3 regions of the Pseudorhizobium halotolerans genome follow, and region 1 is predicted to be linked to each of the others. Evidence: riboswitches for the same ligand, from Rfam matches in the RefSeq annotation. Region 1 holds a riboswitch; each other region holds the start of a gene.

Region 1 (5,330 bases):
GCCCGGCGCAAGCGCAACATGCGCCGGCTGGGAGAACTGCAGACGATGCGCGCCGCCTATCGCGGTCACAAAGGTCCGCAAGGGTCAGTCCAGGCGGCGGCATCGGAAGGTCGGGAATCCGGAAAGCTGGTGATCGAGGCAGAAGCGATCACCAAGAGTTATGGAGACCGGCTTATCGTCGCGCCCTTCTCCATCCGCGTACACCGGGGCGACAGGATAGGCCTTGTGGGACCCAACGGTGCCGGAAAGACGACGCTATTGAAGATGCTGACGGGGCAGCTCGATCCGGATACGGGAACGGTGCGGCTCGGGACAAATCTCGAAATCGCCACGCTGGACCAGAAGCGGGAGGATCTCGACCCCGAGGACACGCTTTCCCACTACCTCACCGACGGGCGCGGCGAAACGCTTCTCGTCAATGGTGAGCAGCGTCACGTCGCGGGCTATATGAAGGATTTCCTGTTCCAGCCCGAGCAGATCCGCACTCCGATCAAGAACCTTTCCGGCGGCGAGCGGGCACGGTTGATCCTGGCGCGGATCATGGCCAGGCCGTCCAACCTGCTGATCCTCGACGAGCCGACAAACGATCTCGACATCGAGACACTGGATCTGCTGCAGGAGATCGTCGCCGGCTACAACGGCACTGTCATTCTGGTCAGCCACGACCGCGACTTCCTCGACCGGACGGTCACCTCGACCATAGCACCCGCGGATCCGGAAGCGCCGGACGGGCGCTGGATCGAATATGCCGGCGGGTACTCCGACATGCTGGCACAACGCCGCGGCGTCCAGGAGGAAAGGCGGCGTTCCGAACGCCAGGCAAGGGAGAAGACGGAGACGTCGACGCCGGCCGATGAGGCGCCGAAAAACCGCGGCAAGCTGTCCTTCAAGCAGAAGTTCGCGCTGGAAAACCTGCCGAAGGACATCGCCAAGGCTGAGGCCGAGGTTGCCGCCCGGGAGAAGCGAATGGCGGATCCCGACCTTTTCACGAAAGATCCGGCAGCCTTCACCGCGCTCGCATCTGAACTGGAGGCGCTACGCAAGCGGCTCGCAGAGATGGAAGAGGAATGGCTCGAGCTTGAAATGCTGCGCGAGGAGTTGGAGGGGTGACGTTAACCATCTGTTATCCATGAAACGCACTTGAAACCCGTCAACCTGTCACAATGCGGAACAATGACGGCAGGTGGTCGTTCGGGTGGCAGTATCGATGCGGCACGGCCGGGATCGGTACGAAGCGGCACCGAACCATCAGGAGCATCCGATGCTGACAAGTGTAACGAGTGGTTGGCAGACCCCGGTCTCTGAGGAACATCGCGTCCTGATCGTGGAAGACGAGTTTCTCATCGCCTTGGACGTGGCTGATACGGTCGAAGCCATGGGCTTGAAGGTCGCGGGCCTCGCCAATGGCCGCAACCCCGCACTCGCACTCGCCCAGTCTGCCGACATTGCCCTTGTCGATGTCAATCTAGCTGACGGCAAGACTGGACCGTCGATCGGCCGCGAACTTGCCGAGAAATATGGCGTTGCCGTCATCTTCATGACTGCCAATCCTGAAGAGATCGAAGCCGGAAGCTATGGACCGCTCGGGGTGCTGACGAAGCCGGTAATGCCGCATGTGATCGAGCAGACGATCGGCTATATCCTTGCAGGCCGAACGGGAGGTCATGCTGAACTCCCGCGCGAGCTTCGCGTCCTTCAAAGCGCCCACTGACGCTCATTGAGCAACCATGGACGGCGCTTGCCAAGCGCCGGATCGATCGCTACATCTCTGGCCGATCTAACGGGGTGCCACTTCGTGGCTGAGAGGCTCTCGCCAACCCGCAGAACCTGATCCGGTTAACACCGGCGGAGGGATTAGACGGCGTCGATCAGCCCCTCGTCCTTTCTGCCAAAGAGGAGGCATTGATGCGGCTCTCGGCACTTTCGCTTATCATAGCGGCGATGACCGCTTCGACGCCGGCCATGGCTCAGGAGCGCAGCCTGACCGTCTACACCTATGAGAGCTTCACCGCCGAATGGGGGCCGGGGCCAAGGGTCAAGGAAGAGTTCGAGAAATCTTGTGCCTGCCGCGTCAACTTCGTGGCGGTCGCGGATGGCGTCGCACTTCTTTCGCGGTTGAAGCTCGAAGGCGAGAATAACGAGGCCGACGTCGTTCTCGGTCTCGACACCAATCTTGCCGATGAAGCCAAGGCCACTGGCCTGTTCGAAAGGCATGCACTGGATACAAGTCCCATCAGCGTGCCGGGCGGGTACGGGGACGACGTCTTCATCCCCTACGACTACGGACATTTCGCCGTCATTTATGACACTCAATCGATCGCCCCGCCGGCCAGCCTGAAGGAGCTGGTCGAGGGCGACCCTTCGGAAAAGATCGTCATCCAGGATCCGAGAACCTCCACCCCAGGCCTCGGTCTGCTTTTGTGGATGAAGTCGGTTTACGGCGAGGAGGCCGAGGCGGCGTGGGCAAAGCTTCGTCGACGCATCCTGACGGTCACGCCGGGCTGGTCTGAGGCCTATGGATTGTTCACCAAGGGAGAGGTCCCGATGGTTCTCTCCTATACTACTTCCCCTGCCTATCACATGGTGGCCGAGGACATTGATCGGTACCAGGCAGCGCCCTTCTCGGAAGGCCACTATATCCAGATCGAGGTCGCAGGTCTGTTGCGGACATCGGAGAACAAGGACCTGGCGCGCCAGTTTCTCAAATTCATGATGTCGCCGGCCTTCCAGAACATCATACCGACCACCAACTGGATGATGCCGGCCGGCCAGACGAGCGAGCCCTTGCCGGAAGCGTTCGACCGCCTCGTCCAGCCGGAAAAGACCTTCCTCATGGACTCCGCGGACGTGGCGAGAAACCGGCAGGCCTGGATCAATGAGTGGCTGGTGGCGATGAGCGGACGCTAAAGCTCTATGCTGACGAGACGGGAGCAGCAAACTGCAATCGGGGCAGGTATCGTCACCTTCGCAAGCGTCGCTGCCTTCATCGGTCTTGCCACCTATTCCCTCCTTGCCGCGGCGCCAGACGCTGGCGGCAAGGCGCTCTGGACAGCTTACACGGCGCGCGTGCTGCGGTTCACGCTTCTTCAGGCAGGGCTCTCCACTTTGCTGTCTATCGGTCTGGCGATTCCGGTCGCACTGGCGCTGGCGCGGCGGCCGCAACTTCCGGGCAGGCTCTGGATCCTGCGGCTGATGGCGCTGCCGATGGGTCTGCCCGCACTCGTCGCTGCCCTCGGCCTCATTACGATCTGGGGGAGGCAAGGACTGGTCAATTCACTTCTCCTGCGTGGCGGACTCGACGAGCCGGTCACCATCTACGGTCTTGGCGGCATCCTGCTCGCACACGTCTTCTTCAACCTGCCTCTCGCATGCCGCCTGATGGTGGCCTCGCTCGATCGGCTGCCCGGAGAATACTGGATGCTGGCCGCGCAGCTGGGCATGCGGCCCGTTGCCATCTTCCGGTTCGTCGAATGGCCTGTCCTCTTGCGGGTCCTGCCAGGCATAGCCGGTCTAATCTTCATGCTTTGCGCAACCAGCTTCACGCTCGTTCTGGTACTGGGCGGAGGTCCGGCTGCGACAACCCTTGAAGTTGCGATCTACCAGTCACTGCGCTTCGATTTTGATCCTGCCCGTGCAGTTGGACTGTCACTGCTGCAGATCGGGCTGACGGCCATGCTCCTGATCATCCTGTCCCGGCTGCCTGTGACTGATGACCGATTGCCGACCAGCGGCCACCGCGTTCGACGCTTCGACGGCAAAGGAGCCGCGGCGCAGGCATGGGACACTCTGGTCATCGCCGTCGCCACAGCTTTCGTCCTGATGCCACTGCTCGCCGTTCTCCGGGCGGGGATCCAGGCAGACCTCCCGCGCCTCGTGGCGAGCGACGCCTTCCAGCGGGCGCTGGCAACGAGCATGCTGATCGCGCTGTCCTCAGGCCTGCTGGCGGTGATGGCATCGGCCACACTCATCGATGCGCGCCTGGCGATTGCCGACCGAAGGAATGCCAGCGTCCTGCTGCGGGGTTTCTCTGCCATTCTGGATGCCACTTCCTTTCTTGTTCTCCTAGTCCCCCCCGTCGTGCTTGGGACGGGCTGGTTCCTGCTTCTGAGGCTTTCGGGCTCAGCATCGCTATGGGTTGCGTGGATGGTCATTGCAATCAACGCGCTGATGGCAATCCCCTTCGTCATCAGGGTGTTGGAGCCGGCAATGAAGGAGCACCGCGACAGTTCCGTGCGACTGGCAGCAAGTCTGGGAATCGGTGGCTGGCCCCGCGTCTGGCGCATCGACCGACCGGTTCTGACGCGGCCGGCGCTCCTGGCGTTCTCGTTTGCAATGTCGCTCTCCCTTGGAGATCTGGGAGCCGTTGCGCTCTTTGCCTCCAACGACTTCGTAACCCTGCCCTGGCTCCTCTACAGCAGCCTGTCCAGCTATCGTACGCAGGATGCCGATGGTTTGGCGCTTCTGCTTGCCGCGGCATGCCTTCTGCTGACGATCATCGGCACTTCAGGCTGGCGAATGAACGGAAAACATCATGCCCGCTGATGACGATGCGCCGGATATCCGCCTGGACCGCGTTGATTTGACCCTGGGAAACACACGATTCCACCTGGACTGCGACATTCCATCCGGAGCGATCACAGCGGTTGCCGGACCGTCCGGCGCAGGCAAATCTACCCTTCTGAACCTGGTCGCGGGCTTTGAGGTCCCCGACAGCGGTCGCGTCCTCTTTAACGGCCAAGATCTGACGTCCCGGCATCCATCGGAACGACCCGTGTCGCTGATCTTCCAGAACAACAATCTCTTCGGGCACCTGGACGTCTTTACCAACGTGGCGCTCGGGATCAATCCGTCCCTTCGCAGACTGACCCTAGGGGAGAGACAGGCCGTCGTCTCCGCACTCGATCGGGTCGGGCTCAGCGGGATGGACCGCCGGCTGCCACCGACGCTTTCCGGAGGCGAGCAGCAACGCGTGGCGTTTGCCCGCGCTCTTGTTCGCGAGAAACCGGTCCTGCTGATGGATGAACCCTTCGCAGCGCTTGATCCGGGGCTGCGGCAGACCATGGCAAGCCTTCTATCGGAACTGCACCGAGAAACGAAGAGCACGATCATCCTGGTGACGCACGACCGGGAGGAACTGCGACGCCTTGCGACCCATGTGATCTTCATGGAGGGCGGGAATGTGCTCGTGAACGCTCCGGTAGAAGATTTTCTCCGGCGACGCGACATCCCCGCCGTCGTTCAATTCCTCGCCAGCTGAAGCCTGTGCCACAATTTGGTCGTGGCACGGTGGCATCGCAGCAACAGCGTCTTTCTGCTTTGGCCGCCACAGG
Region 2 (5,330 bases), 200 kb from region 1:
GCGGTCATCGCCTGCCTTTGACACGGCTGCCCGGCCCTCGATAAATGGCCGGATGAAATCGAAGGATGAGAAGATGATCGCCGACCGTATCCGCCGCCCCGCGCTCCTTGACAAGATCGTTTCGGCGGAGGAGGCGGCAGCCCTGATCAAGGACGGGATGATCATCGGCATGAGCGGGTTCACCCGCGCCGGCGATGCCAAGGCAGTTCCCATCGCCATGGCAGCGCGTGCCCGCACAGAACCCTTCAAGATTACGCTGATCACCGGCGCGTCCCTTGGCCACGATGTCGATCGGATGCTTACCGAGGCAAAGGTACTCGCCCGCCGCATGCCTTTCCAAGCGGATCGGACCCTACGCGCCGCCATCAACCGCGGCGAAGTGATGTTCATCGATCAGCATCTGTCAGAAACGGTGGAGCACCTGCGCTCCAATCAGCTCGGTCCAATCGACTATGCCATTGTCGAGGCTGCTGCCATCACCGAAGAGGGAAATATCGTTCCTTCGACCTCGGTCGGCAACTCCGCGAGCTTTGCGGTCCTTGCCAAGAAGATCATCGTCGAGATCAATCTCAGCCAGCCGGCCGAACTGGAGGGCCTGCACGACATCTACTTCCCCGGCAAGCGACCAACCCGTGTGCCGATCCCGGTCGTAACCTGCGACAGTCGCGTTGGGTTCCCATTCGTGCCGATTGATCCCGACAAGATCGCCGCGATCGTAGTCACTGACGAGAAGGACAGCGCGTCAACCATCGAGCCGCAGGATGCCGACACCAGCGCGATCGCCTCGCATCTCATCCGTTTCTTCGAAGACGAGGTCGAAAAAGGCAGGCTGGACCTGACCCTGCAACCGCTGCAGGCTGGTATCGGCACAATTGCCAACTCCGTACTGACCGGTCTTGCCGATGGCCCGTTCCATCACCTGCGCATGTACAGTGAAGTGCTGCAGGACAGCACCTTCGATCTTTTCGATGCAGGAAAACTTGCCTTCGCCTCCGGATCCTCCATCACCCTTTCGACTGCGTGCGCTGACCGGGTCTTTGCGGACTTCCACAAGTACAAGGAGCACCTGGTGCTACGGCCGCAGGAGATCAGCAACCATCCTGAAGTCATCCGCCGGCTGGGGGTGATCGGCATCAATACGGCGCTGGAACTCGACATCTACGGCAATGTCAACTCGACGCATGTCAATGGCACGCACATGATGAATGGCATCGGCGGATCCGGTGACTTTGCGCGGAATGCCTTCCTGTCGATCTTCGTCACGAAGTCGCTCGCCAAGGAGGGCAAGCTGTCGTCCATCGTCCCCATGGTGCCACATGTCGATCACACCGAGCATGACGTCGACATCATCGTTACGGAGAACGGGCTCGCCGACCTGCGCGAGCTGGCGCCACGGGAGCGGGCAAGGGAAATCATTCGGAACTGCGTTCACCCCAGTTTCTGGGAAGCTTTGATGAGCTACTTCGAACGCGCCTGCGCACGCGGCGGCCATACGCCGCATCTCCTGGAAGAGGCGCTGTCCTGGCACACCCATGCCCAGGCGACGGGGACAATGCACAAGAGCTAGCGATTGTCGGCACCTTCTCAACAATTCGAGTGAAGGCATCGTCCGACCGCGCATTTAGCTGGTGGCATGGAGATGGTGCACGGGTCCATGGCCGGACCCCACATCGAGTTCCCCGGAACGACGGATCGCTGATGCGAGGTACAGCTTGGCCGTTCGGACGGCGGCCACGACATCATTACCCTTGCCCAGTTCGGCAGCAATCGCGCTGGATAGCGTACATCCCGTCCCATGCGTATTGGAGGTCTGGAACCGCCGCCCTTCAAGCCATGTCAGGCCCGTGGGATCGGCAAGGACGTCGGGACTTTCATCCTCCGGAAGATGGCCCCCCTTGACCAGCACTGACCGGGCACCGAGGGCTCTGAGCGCTTCCGCCTGTTCAGCCATCGTTGGGCGATCCCGCGCCTCTGGCTCTCCCAGAAGGGCGGCTGCTTCGGGAAGATTCGGCGTCACCACCGTGGCAAGTGGCAGGAGGCGATCCCGAAGCGCTGAGACCGCCTGTTCTGCGAGAAGCGAGGCGCCGCCTTTGGCAATCATCACTGGGTCGAGCACGATCGGCACGTCGGGCTGCCGGGACAGGATGTCGGCCACGGTCTCGGCGATTTCCGCATTTGCGATCATGCCGATCTTAACGGCATCGACGCGGACGTCGTCGAAAACGGCCCGGATCTGATCAGCAACGAAGCTGGCCGAAATTACCTGGACGCCGTAGACGCCTTTCGTGTTCTGCGCGGTGAGGGCGGTCACGACCGCCATTCCATAGGTACCGCGAGCCGCGAAGGTCTTCAGATCGGCCTGTATGCCTGCTCCCCCGGACGGGTCGGATCCGGCAATGGAGAGAATGTTCGCAATCATGGCCGCGCCCCTTCTGTTTCCTGGATCAGGGCACGGGCTGCACTGCGTGGATCGGGCGTACCGCAGACGGCGGAGACGACGGCAAGGCCGGCGGCTCCAGCGGCAATGACCGAAGCGGCATGCTCCATCTTCAGTCCACCGATCGCGACTGCCGGAACTGGTGAGACGGATACGATGTGGGCGAGACCGTCCAGGCCGATTGGTTGCTTGTGATCCGGCTTGGTCCCGGTGGCGAAGACCGGCCCAACGCCGACATAGTCGACGATACTCGGATCCACCTCGTGCGCTAGTTGCGCAGTCTCGACGGAAAGGCCAATGATCAGTTGATCGCCGATGGCAAGCCGCGCCGCAGCTGCCGACATGTCTTCCTGCCCGACATGCACGCCGTCTGCACCGATCTCGAGTGCGGCCTCTACGTCATCATTGACGATCAGCGGTATTCCGTATCCGGCCAGGGCAGCTTTGAGCGCCTTGCCTGTCTCGATCAGGCTCGTCCGGTCGGCGCGCTTGTCTCGAAGCTGCATCATGGTGGCGCCGCCTTCCGCGGCAAGGCGCGCAGTCTCGACCATACCCACCGAGCGGCAAAGATCGGGATCGAGGACGACATAAAGCGACAGGTCGAAAATCTTCATTCCGCTTGTATCCTTGCTTCAGACTCCAGCCTCTTCGGACCGATCGCCGCCAGCGCATCGAGGAACAGGGGTGGGAAAGAGCCTGGGCCCTCGGCCCGGTGGCTGGCATCCTCACCACAAACGGCGAACAACGTCATGGCGGCGACGGTCGCCTCCAGCGCCCGGCCCGGCGCGACGGCGGCGAAGGCTCCGGTAAGGCAGGTCAATGCGCAGCCCAGCGCGGTAACCTTCGGCATGAGCGTGGAGCCCCCCTCGATCCAAACCCGGCGACGTCCATCCGTGACGAGATCGATCTCGCCGGTGACGGCAACGACGCAGGCGAAGCGTCGGGCAAGATCCACGGCCGCCGTTTCTGCCGCCAAGCTGCTGTCACGGCTGTCAACGCCTTGTCCCCTGCTCTCAAGGCCAGCGAGTGCCATGACTTCCGAAGCATTTCCCCGGACGATGGTCGGCTGGAGCTCAAGGAGTTCGCCTACAACGCGACGACGAAAGCTCGTGGCATAGTGGGCGACGGGATCGAGGACCCAGGGCTTGCCTGTCTCCTTTGCCGCGCCGGCGGCACCTCTCATGCCCGGGACGTCAGCCGCCCACAGGGTGCCGATGTTGATCGTGACGGCCGCTGCAATTCGGGCAAACTCGGCAGCCTCCTCCTCGGCGCTGACCATCGCCGGAGATGCGCCGGCAGCGAGAAGGACATTTGCGGCAATGTTCATCGACACATCATTGGTGATGCATTGGATGAGCGGGTTGCTTGCGCGCAGCGCCTCCAGCAATGTCCCGCAACTGGAAGGAAAATCGGTCAAGAGAAACGCCTTTCTTCGTCCAGCGAGGGTAAGGCAAGGGCATCTCGACCCGCGACTCCCTCCGCCAGCATGATCTGGTTCAGGTTCAAAGGGTGCTTCTCAGCCCGCTTCAGCGGACGCCCCCGTCTGTTCGCAGCTTAGGAAGAATTGGGCCAGTTGTCACTCTCGAAAGCGTCCCGAACTGCACGGGGCGGGTGCGGCCCATGCTGGCTCGCGTCGGGCGGAGGTTGCTCCGGTGCACCTAGGGCGCGAGGCGGGACGAGAGCAGCGCGAAAGCTTCGTAAGGCGCGAGGCCAAGGGTCTCCCCAACCTCCTTAACCGGCGAGTAATTGCTGATCAAGGGACGACCGCGTCGGTGGAGTTCATCCGGAAGTTCGATCGTAATTGTGCGCGGAGTGAAATTGGCGATTACCAGCAGTTCCTCGTCGTCCAGCGTTCGCGTGTAGATGAAGACGTCGGGATGGTGATCCAGCCAGGCCTGATAGCGACCATAGACGATGACGGGATGCTGCTTGCGCAGCGAAACCAGCTCCCGGTAATGCGCCCAGATTGATCGATCGTCGGATACTTGGCTGGCTGCATTCAGCGTCGCGTAGTTGGGATTAACCTCAATCCACGGGGAGCCGGTCGTGAAGCCGCCGTGAGGATCGGCGCTCCACTGCATGGGCGTTCGCGCATTGTCGCGGCCGCTCTCATTGGCACCGCGGATGAAGTCCTCTGTCGAAAGGCCAGCCTCGACGTGCAGACGATGCATGTTGAGGGTTTCGATGTCCTTGTATTGGTCGAGGGACGTGAAGGAGACGTTCGTCATGCCGATCTCTTCCCCCTGATAGATGAACGGCGTGCCCTTCATCAGGTGCAGCACGGTCGCCAGCATCTTGGCCGATTCAACATGATAACCCGTGGCATCCCCATATCGTGACACGGCGCGCGGCAGATCATGATTGCCCCAAAACAGGGAGTTCCAGCCGTCTTCTGCCAGAGCATGTTGCCACTTGCCCAGAACGGCTTTCAGCTTCACCAGATCGACGGGCTTTGGTCGCCACTTGCCGTGGATCTCGTCCCAGCTCTGGGTGACATGTTCGAACTGGAAGACCATGGAGAGCTCCCTGCGCTCCCGTCCTGAGTAGAGCAGGGCGGAATCGGGCGTCGCACTCCAGGCCTCGCCGACTGTCAAAACGTCCCGCTCTCCGAATGTCTCGCGGTTCATTTCCTGCAGGTAATCATGGAGGTGCGGGCCGTCTGCGGTGATGCCGGCATCGACCTCCTTGCCGATCAGGTCGATTACGTCCATCCGAAAGCCGGCAATTCCGCGGTCGAGCCACCAGTTCATCATGCGGTAGATTTCGGACCTGACCTCCGGGTTCTTCCAGTTGAGGTCCGGCTGCCGCCTTGAAAACAGGTGGAGGTAATATTCGCCAGTGCGGGGATCGAGCGTCCAGGCGGAACCTCCGAAGGACGAGGTCAGATCATTGG
Region 3 (5,330 bases), on a different contig from region 1:
CGGCGAGCATGCGCTTCAGCATGGCATCCTCGAAGCCCGAGACAGAAAAGCCGATCTTCCTGCCCTTGAGGTCCGCAAGCGTCTTGACGGGACCATCCGCGAGCACCGTCACCGTGTTCAGCGGCGTCTCCACCAGCGTGCCGAAGCGGACGAGCGGCAGACCGGCCGCGTGGTCCAGATAGAGGTTCGGCTGATAATGGACACCGACATCCGCCTGTCTTGCCGCAACCAGTCGCGGCACGGAGGACGGATCGGCAGGCGGGATCAGTTCCACATCAAGGCCTGCCGCTTCGAACAATCCCTTCTGCTGCGCGACAATCATGGGAGCGTGGTCCGGGTTGACGAACCACTCCAGCATGACCGTCAGGCGATCGGCGGCGTGGGACGGTACCGGCCAGGCAAGCATGGCAGCGACGGCCCAGGAAAGAAGATGTATTCTCATGAATGTTTCTCCGGCTAACTATCTTGGATCGGTGTGGTGGACTTCCGGCGCCCATGGGATGATGCGGGCTGTCGCGACATCGACCGCAAGCCGCAGCACGAGGGTGAGCACGGCAAGAAGGACCATGGCGGCGAAGACGATGTCGGTCTGCATGCGGGCATTCGCCTGCACCATGACAAAGCCAAGCCCGGCCGACGCCCCGACCCATTCGCCGACCACGGCGCCGATCGGCGCAAGGGGCGCGGCAACGCGAAGGCCCGAGATCAGGCCCGGCAGAGCCAGGGGCGCGCGGATGTAGCGAAGGGTCTGCCAATGGGTCGCCCGGGTCAGCGCAACGGCATCGAGGATCGCAGGTTCGGTCCGGCGCAGGCCATCAGCAAAGGCGGAGGCGACCGGGAAGAAGATGATGATCGTCGCCATGACGGCCTTGGAGGCGATCCCGAACCCGAACCACAACACGAGGATCGGCGCCAGCACGAAGACCGGCAGCCCCTGCAGCACCAGGACGGCCGGCCAGATCAGCCGGCCGGCACGGGGGAAGGCGGCGGCGGCAAGCGCCGCGAGCGCACCCAGAACGGCGCCACAGGCGAGCCCGATGGCGATCTCGGCGATGGTGACCAGGCTGTTGCGAAGCAGGAAACCGCCCTGGCGGGCGAAGGCGGCAAGGACGTCCGCCGGCGGCGGCAGGATATAGGCCGGGGGATGGAAGAGCCATATGCCGGCCTGCCAGAGCACCAGCAGCCCGACGAGTCCCATCCCCATGTGACGGGGTGGCATGGCTCGACCTAACGCATCGATGAGGCGGCTGGCGGGCGTCCTGTCCGAGGGCTAGGTCTTGAAGAGTATGGCATGGTTCGATCTCCCGACGTCAATCACGGAGATCCAGGCAGAGCGGAGAAGAGAATTGGCGCCGAAAGGCCGTTTCCGTTCCTACGCCGGTATGACCCGGATCAGGTTCAAGGGTCCGGCTCACCGCCATCTCAGCACCGTTACGATGCCCCCCTCGGAATACCGCCATGTTTCATGAACCACGCGGACATGTCAATCCGGGTCCAAAGCCGACGCTCAGGCGTGCCGACTTCATTACCCTCCATGCCAAAGAGATCGGCAGACCCGCCCTCGACGGTCGGGCCCGCCTTCGCGGACAGCCTTACGCTGTTCCCCAGATCGTCTGCGCGGTCTTCACGACGAGCTCGAGCTTGCGCCGCTGGTCTTCCTCGGTGATCGCATTGCCGTGCTCGGTCGATGCGAAGCCGCACTGCGGTGCAATTCCCAGCTGATCCATGTCCACGTACTGGGAGGCCGCCTCGAACTGCTTGCGCAGCCAGTCGATCGATTCCAGTTCCGCCGTCTTCGTGGTGATGAAACCAGCCATGATTCGCTTCTTGCCCTTCGGCAGGAGCTTCAGCGGCTCCAGTCCGCCGGCACGGTCGGTATCGTATTCCATGAAATAGATATCGACGCTGGTCTTGTTGAAGATGGCGTCGGCGGCTGCGTCGTAGCCGCCGGTGGCAGCGTAGGTTGAGCGGAAATTGCCGCGGCACATGTGCATGCCGATGACCATGTCGGACGGACGATCCTTAATCGCCTCTTCCAGCATCCAGGCATAGCGGTCGATCAACCAGTCGGGATCCTGCCCCATGGCCTTGCGCTGCTCGCGCTGCTTCGGGTCGCCGAGATAGGCGAAGAAGATATCGTCGAGCTGCAGGTAGCGGCAGCCGGCCGCGTAATAGGCGGCAACGGCCTGACGATAGGTCTCGGCGATATCCGCAAAGAGCACGTCTGGATCCTTGTACTCGGCAGGACGGACGTCGGCCGGGTCGGTGCGGAAATGCACGCAGGACGGACCGGGAATGGAAATCTTCGGGCAGACACTGGTGTGGTCTTTCACGAAGGTGAAGTGTTCGAGCATTGGGTGGTCCTTCGGGAAGCCGAGCTTGCCGTTGATCACCGGATGCACCGGCGGGATCTGCGTGCCGTGGAACTGCACGCCCTCTCCGCGGGTCTCCATGTCCATGCCGTCAAGCATGCCCATGAAATCGAAATGCCAGAAGGCGCGACGCGCTTCGCCGTCGGTGACAACCTTCAGGCCGACCTCTTCCTGCATCTTGATGAGTTTCGGGATCTCCGCGTCTTCGATGGCGCGCAGGGTCGCCGCATCGGCGCGGGCGGCGCGTGCCTCGGCAATCGGGCGCGGGCGAAGAAGACTGCCGACATGGTCGGCGCGGAAAGGTGGTGTCGGCATGCTGATCCTCCAGTTGATGTCGCGCATTCCGGACGGGATCAGAAGGCTCGATCCTCGTCCTCCGTGGCGACCGCCTTGCCGATACCACAGGATGAGCCGGAACCGGAGAGGAAATCGTTGATCTGTCCGACTGTTCCGTTTGCGCAGTGGCGATGTCGCGGAAGAACATCTCGGGACGGCTCCTCCTCTGCTAGCCTGCAGGTGTTCGGCGCCGCACCAGTTGTTGCATCGAATGGAGAATGACCGGCCCAAAGTCGATACGGAGCGACTTGTTGCGGTGGGCGATCGGGCGACGGCGCCAACAGGCGACCGATGCGCAGCTAAGCCATCCAACGGTCCCGCAAAGGGATGAAGAACATGGATGCGCGCGACGACATGCTTCGCCGGCTCAAGGCGCGAGCCGACGGATTCAGCCTTGAACAGCCCTTCTACATCGATCCCGATTTCCATCGGGTCGATCTCGAGGAGATCTGGTACAAGGACTGGCTGTTCATCGGACATGATTGCGAAATTCCCCGCGCCGGCAACTACTTCACCGTCCAGGTCGGCGACTATCCCGTCGTGATCGTCAGGGGCAAGGACGGCGTCATCCGTGCATTCCACAACACCTGTCGCCATCGCGGCCATCGCGTCTGCACGCAGGAACGCGGCGCATCTGCCCGGCTCGTCTGCCCCTATCACCAGTGGACCTACGATCTCGACGGCTCGCTGGTGTTCGCGCGGCAGATGGGCGAGGACTTCGACAAGGCACAGTTCGGGATGAAGCCTGTCTCCTGCGAGAGCGTCGCCGGCTATATCTTCGTCTGCCTCGCCGCAACGCCCACCGATTTTGCACCGGTACGCGCTTCGATCGAGCCCTACATGAAGCCGCACCGGCTGTGGGAGGCCAAGGTCGCCCATCGCAACACGATCATCGAAAAGGGCAACTGGAAGCTCGTCTGGGAAAACAACCGGGAATGCTACCACTGCGCCAGCAACCATCCGGAACTCTGCCGCACCTATCCGGAGGCACCGAGCGCCACCGGCGTCCAGGGCGCAAAAGACGATCCGGTCATTGCAGAGCATTGGGCACGCTGCGAGGCGGCCGGGCTGCCCAGCGAATTCCGGATCGACGCTTCGGGCCAGTTCCGCACCGCCCGCATGCCGCTGATCCAGGATGCCGAAAGCTACACGATGACGGGCAGGAGAGCCGTCCGTCGGCCCTTGTCGGACGAAGTGACGACCTCGCATATCGGGACCATGCTGCTCTTCCACTATCCGACGACCTGGAACCACATCCTCGTCGATCACGCGATCTCCTTCCGCGTCCTGCCGCTATCGGCGGAGGAGACGGCGGTCACGACGACATGGCTCGTGCACAGGGATGCAGTCGAGGGAGTGGACTACGATCTCAATGAACTGACGCATGTCTGGAACATGACGAACGACCAGGACCGGCGGATCGTCGAGGAGAATGCCTTCGGCATCCGCTCGCCCGCCTACGAGCCCGGTCCCTATTCGCCCGAGCACGAGGGCGGGGTGATGCAGTTCGTAGAATGGTACACGACCTTCATGACAAATCGCCTGCAGGGTGGGGCGGCGCCGCTTTCGGCGGTGGCATGAGATGAACATGGTGCAGCCGACCTATCGCCACATCGACGAGATGCGCCCCTGGTCGGACCGGGAACATCGGCTGGAGTGCGTCGCCGTGACGCCGGAAGCTCCTGACGTGATGACCTTCACCTTCCGGCCCGACCGGCCGGGCGTCTGGTTCCGCTACCTGCCCGGCCAATTCCTGACCCTGGAGATCCCGGCCAGACCGGAGCCGCTGATGCGGACCTATACGCTGTCCTCCAGTCCCTCTCGGCCGTATACGGTCTCAGTCACCGTGAAGGCACAGAAGGGATCGCTCGGCACGCGGTGGATGTTCGACAATCTGCGGCCGGGCATGGCGCTGAAGGCCTTCGGGCCGCAGGGCGACTTCTCCTATGCGCGCCATCCAGGCGACAGATATCTCTTCCTCTCCGCCGGGTCCGGCATTACGCCGATGATGTCGATGACGCGTGACCTCGGCGACCGGTCGCCCGACAGCGACATCACCTTCCTCCATTGCGCCCGCTCGCCCGACGACATCATCTTTCGCTGGGAACTGGAGGCACGGGCTCGCGACATGCCGCAATTCACGCTCGGCCTGATCGTCGAGCAGTTGTCGCGCGGACAGCTGTGGTCGGGACTGAAGGGGCGTATCGACAAGGCAAAGATCGCGCTGCTGGCGCCCGATTTCCTCGACCGCACCGTCTTCTGCTGCGGGCCTGAGCCATTCATGGCGACAGTTCGCGAGTCGCTTTCGGGTGCCGGCTTCGACATGGGCCACTACCATGAGGAGACGTTTCACCCGGTTGCGCCGCCACCGCCGATTGCCACCGCCGACCCCCATCGCGGTGTGGAACCGAGCAGGATCCTCTTCTCGGCCTCCGGGAAGGAGGGGGCCTGCGAGCCGGGCCACACGATCCTTCAGGCGGCCCGTGCTGCGGGCGTGCGTATCGCCGCAGCGTGCGAATCCGGCCTCTGCGGCACCTGCAAGGTCCGCAAGCTAGCTGGCGAGGTCGAGATGAATCACAATGGCGGCATCCTCGACGACGAGATCGATGATGGCTTCATCCT

Evidence for each region. A riboswitch is a leader RNA that binds a small molecule or an ion and turns the genes downstream of it on or off. The one in region 1 is predicted to bind thiamine pyrophosphate.
Region 2: linked by a shared signal. The riboswitch ahead of thiM (hydroxyethylthiazole kinase) and the one ahead of thiB (thiamine ABC transporter substrate binding subunit) in region 1 are both predicted to bind thiamine pyrophosphate.
Region 3: linked by a shared signal. The riboswitch ahead of FN060_RS16895 (ABC transporter permease) and the one ahead of thiB (thiamine ABC transporter substrate binding subunit) in region 1 are both predicted to bind thiamine pyrophosphate.

Annotation. Positions count from the first base shown of each region.
Region 1 covers NZ_CABFWE030000001.1:211,230-216,559, forward strand. Annotated here, with positions in the region: gene FN060_RS01075 (ABC-F family ATP-binding cassette domain-containing protein) at 1-1,110, shown strand, start outside; gene FN060_RS01080 (response regulator) at 1,262-1,711, shown strand; TPP riboswitch at 1,772-1,871, shown strand; gene thiB (thiamine ABC transporter substrate binding subunit) at 1,906-2,907, shown strand; gene thiP (thiamine/thiamine pyrophosphate ABC transporter permease) at 2,914-4,542, shown strand; gene FN060_RS01095 (thiamine ABC transporter ATP-binding protein) at 4,532-5,257, shown strand.
Region 2 covers NZ_CABFWE030000001.1:413,910-419,239, reverse strand. Annotated here, with positions in the region: gene FN060_RS01975 (succinyl-CoA:acetate CoA-transferase ScpC) at 74-1,567, shown strand; gene thiD (bifunctional hydroxymethylpyrimidine kinase/phosphomethylpyrimidine kinase) at 1,622-2,419, opposite strand; gene thiE (thiamine phosphate synthase) at 2,416-3,051, opposite strand; gene thiM (hydroxyethylthiazole kinase) at 3,048-3,854, opposite strand; TPP riboswitch at 3,894-3,988, opposite strand; gene FN060_RS01955 (glycoside hydrolase family 13 protein) at 4,096-5,330, opposite strand, start outside.
Region 3 covers NZ_CABFWE030000011.1:314,146-319,475, forward strand. Annotated here, with positions in the region: gene FN060_RS16890 (ABC transporter substrate-binding protein) at 1-442, opposite strand, end outside; gene FN060_RS16895 (ABC transporter permease) at 461-1,219, opposite strand; TPP riboswitch at 1,353-1,456, opposite strand; gene FN060_RS16900 (5-methyltetrahydropteroyltriglutamate--homocysteine S-methyltransferase) at 1,593-2,687, opposite strand; gene FN060_RS16905 (aromatic ring-hydroxylating oxygenase subunit alpha) at 3,045-4,289, shown strand; gene FN060_RS16910 (FAD-binding oxidoreductase) at 4,291-5,330, shown strand, end outside.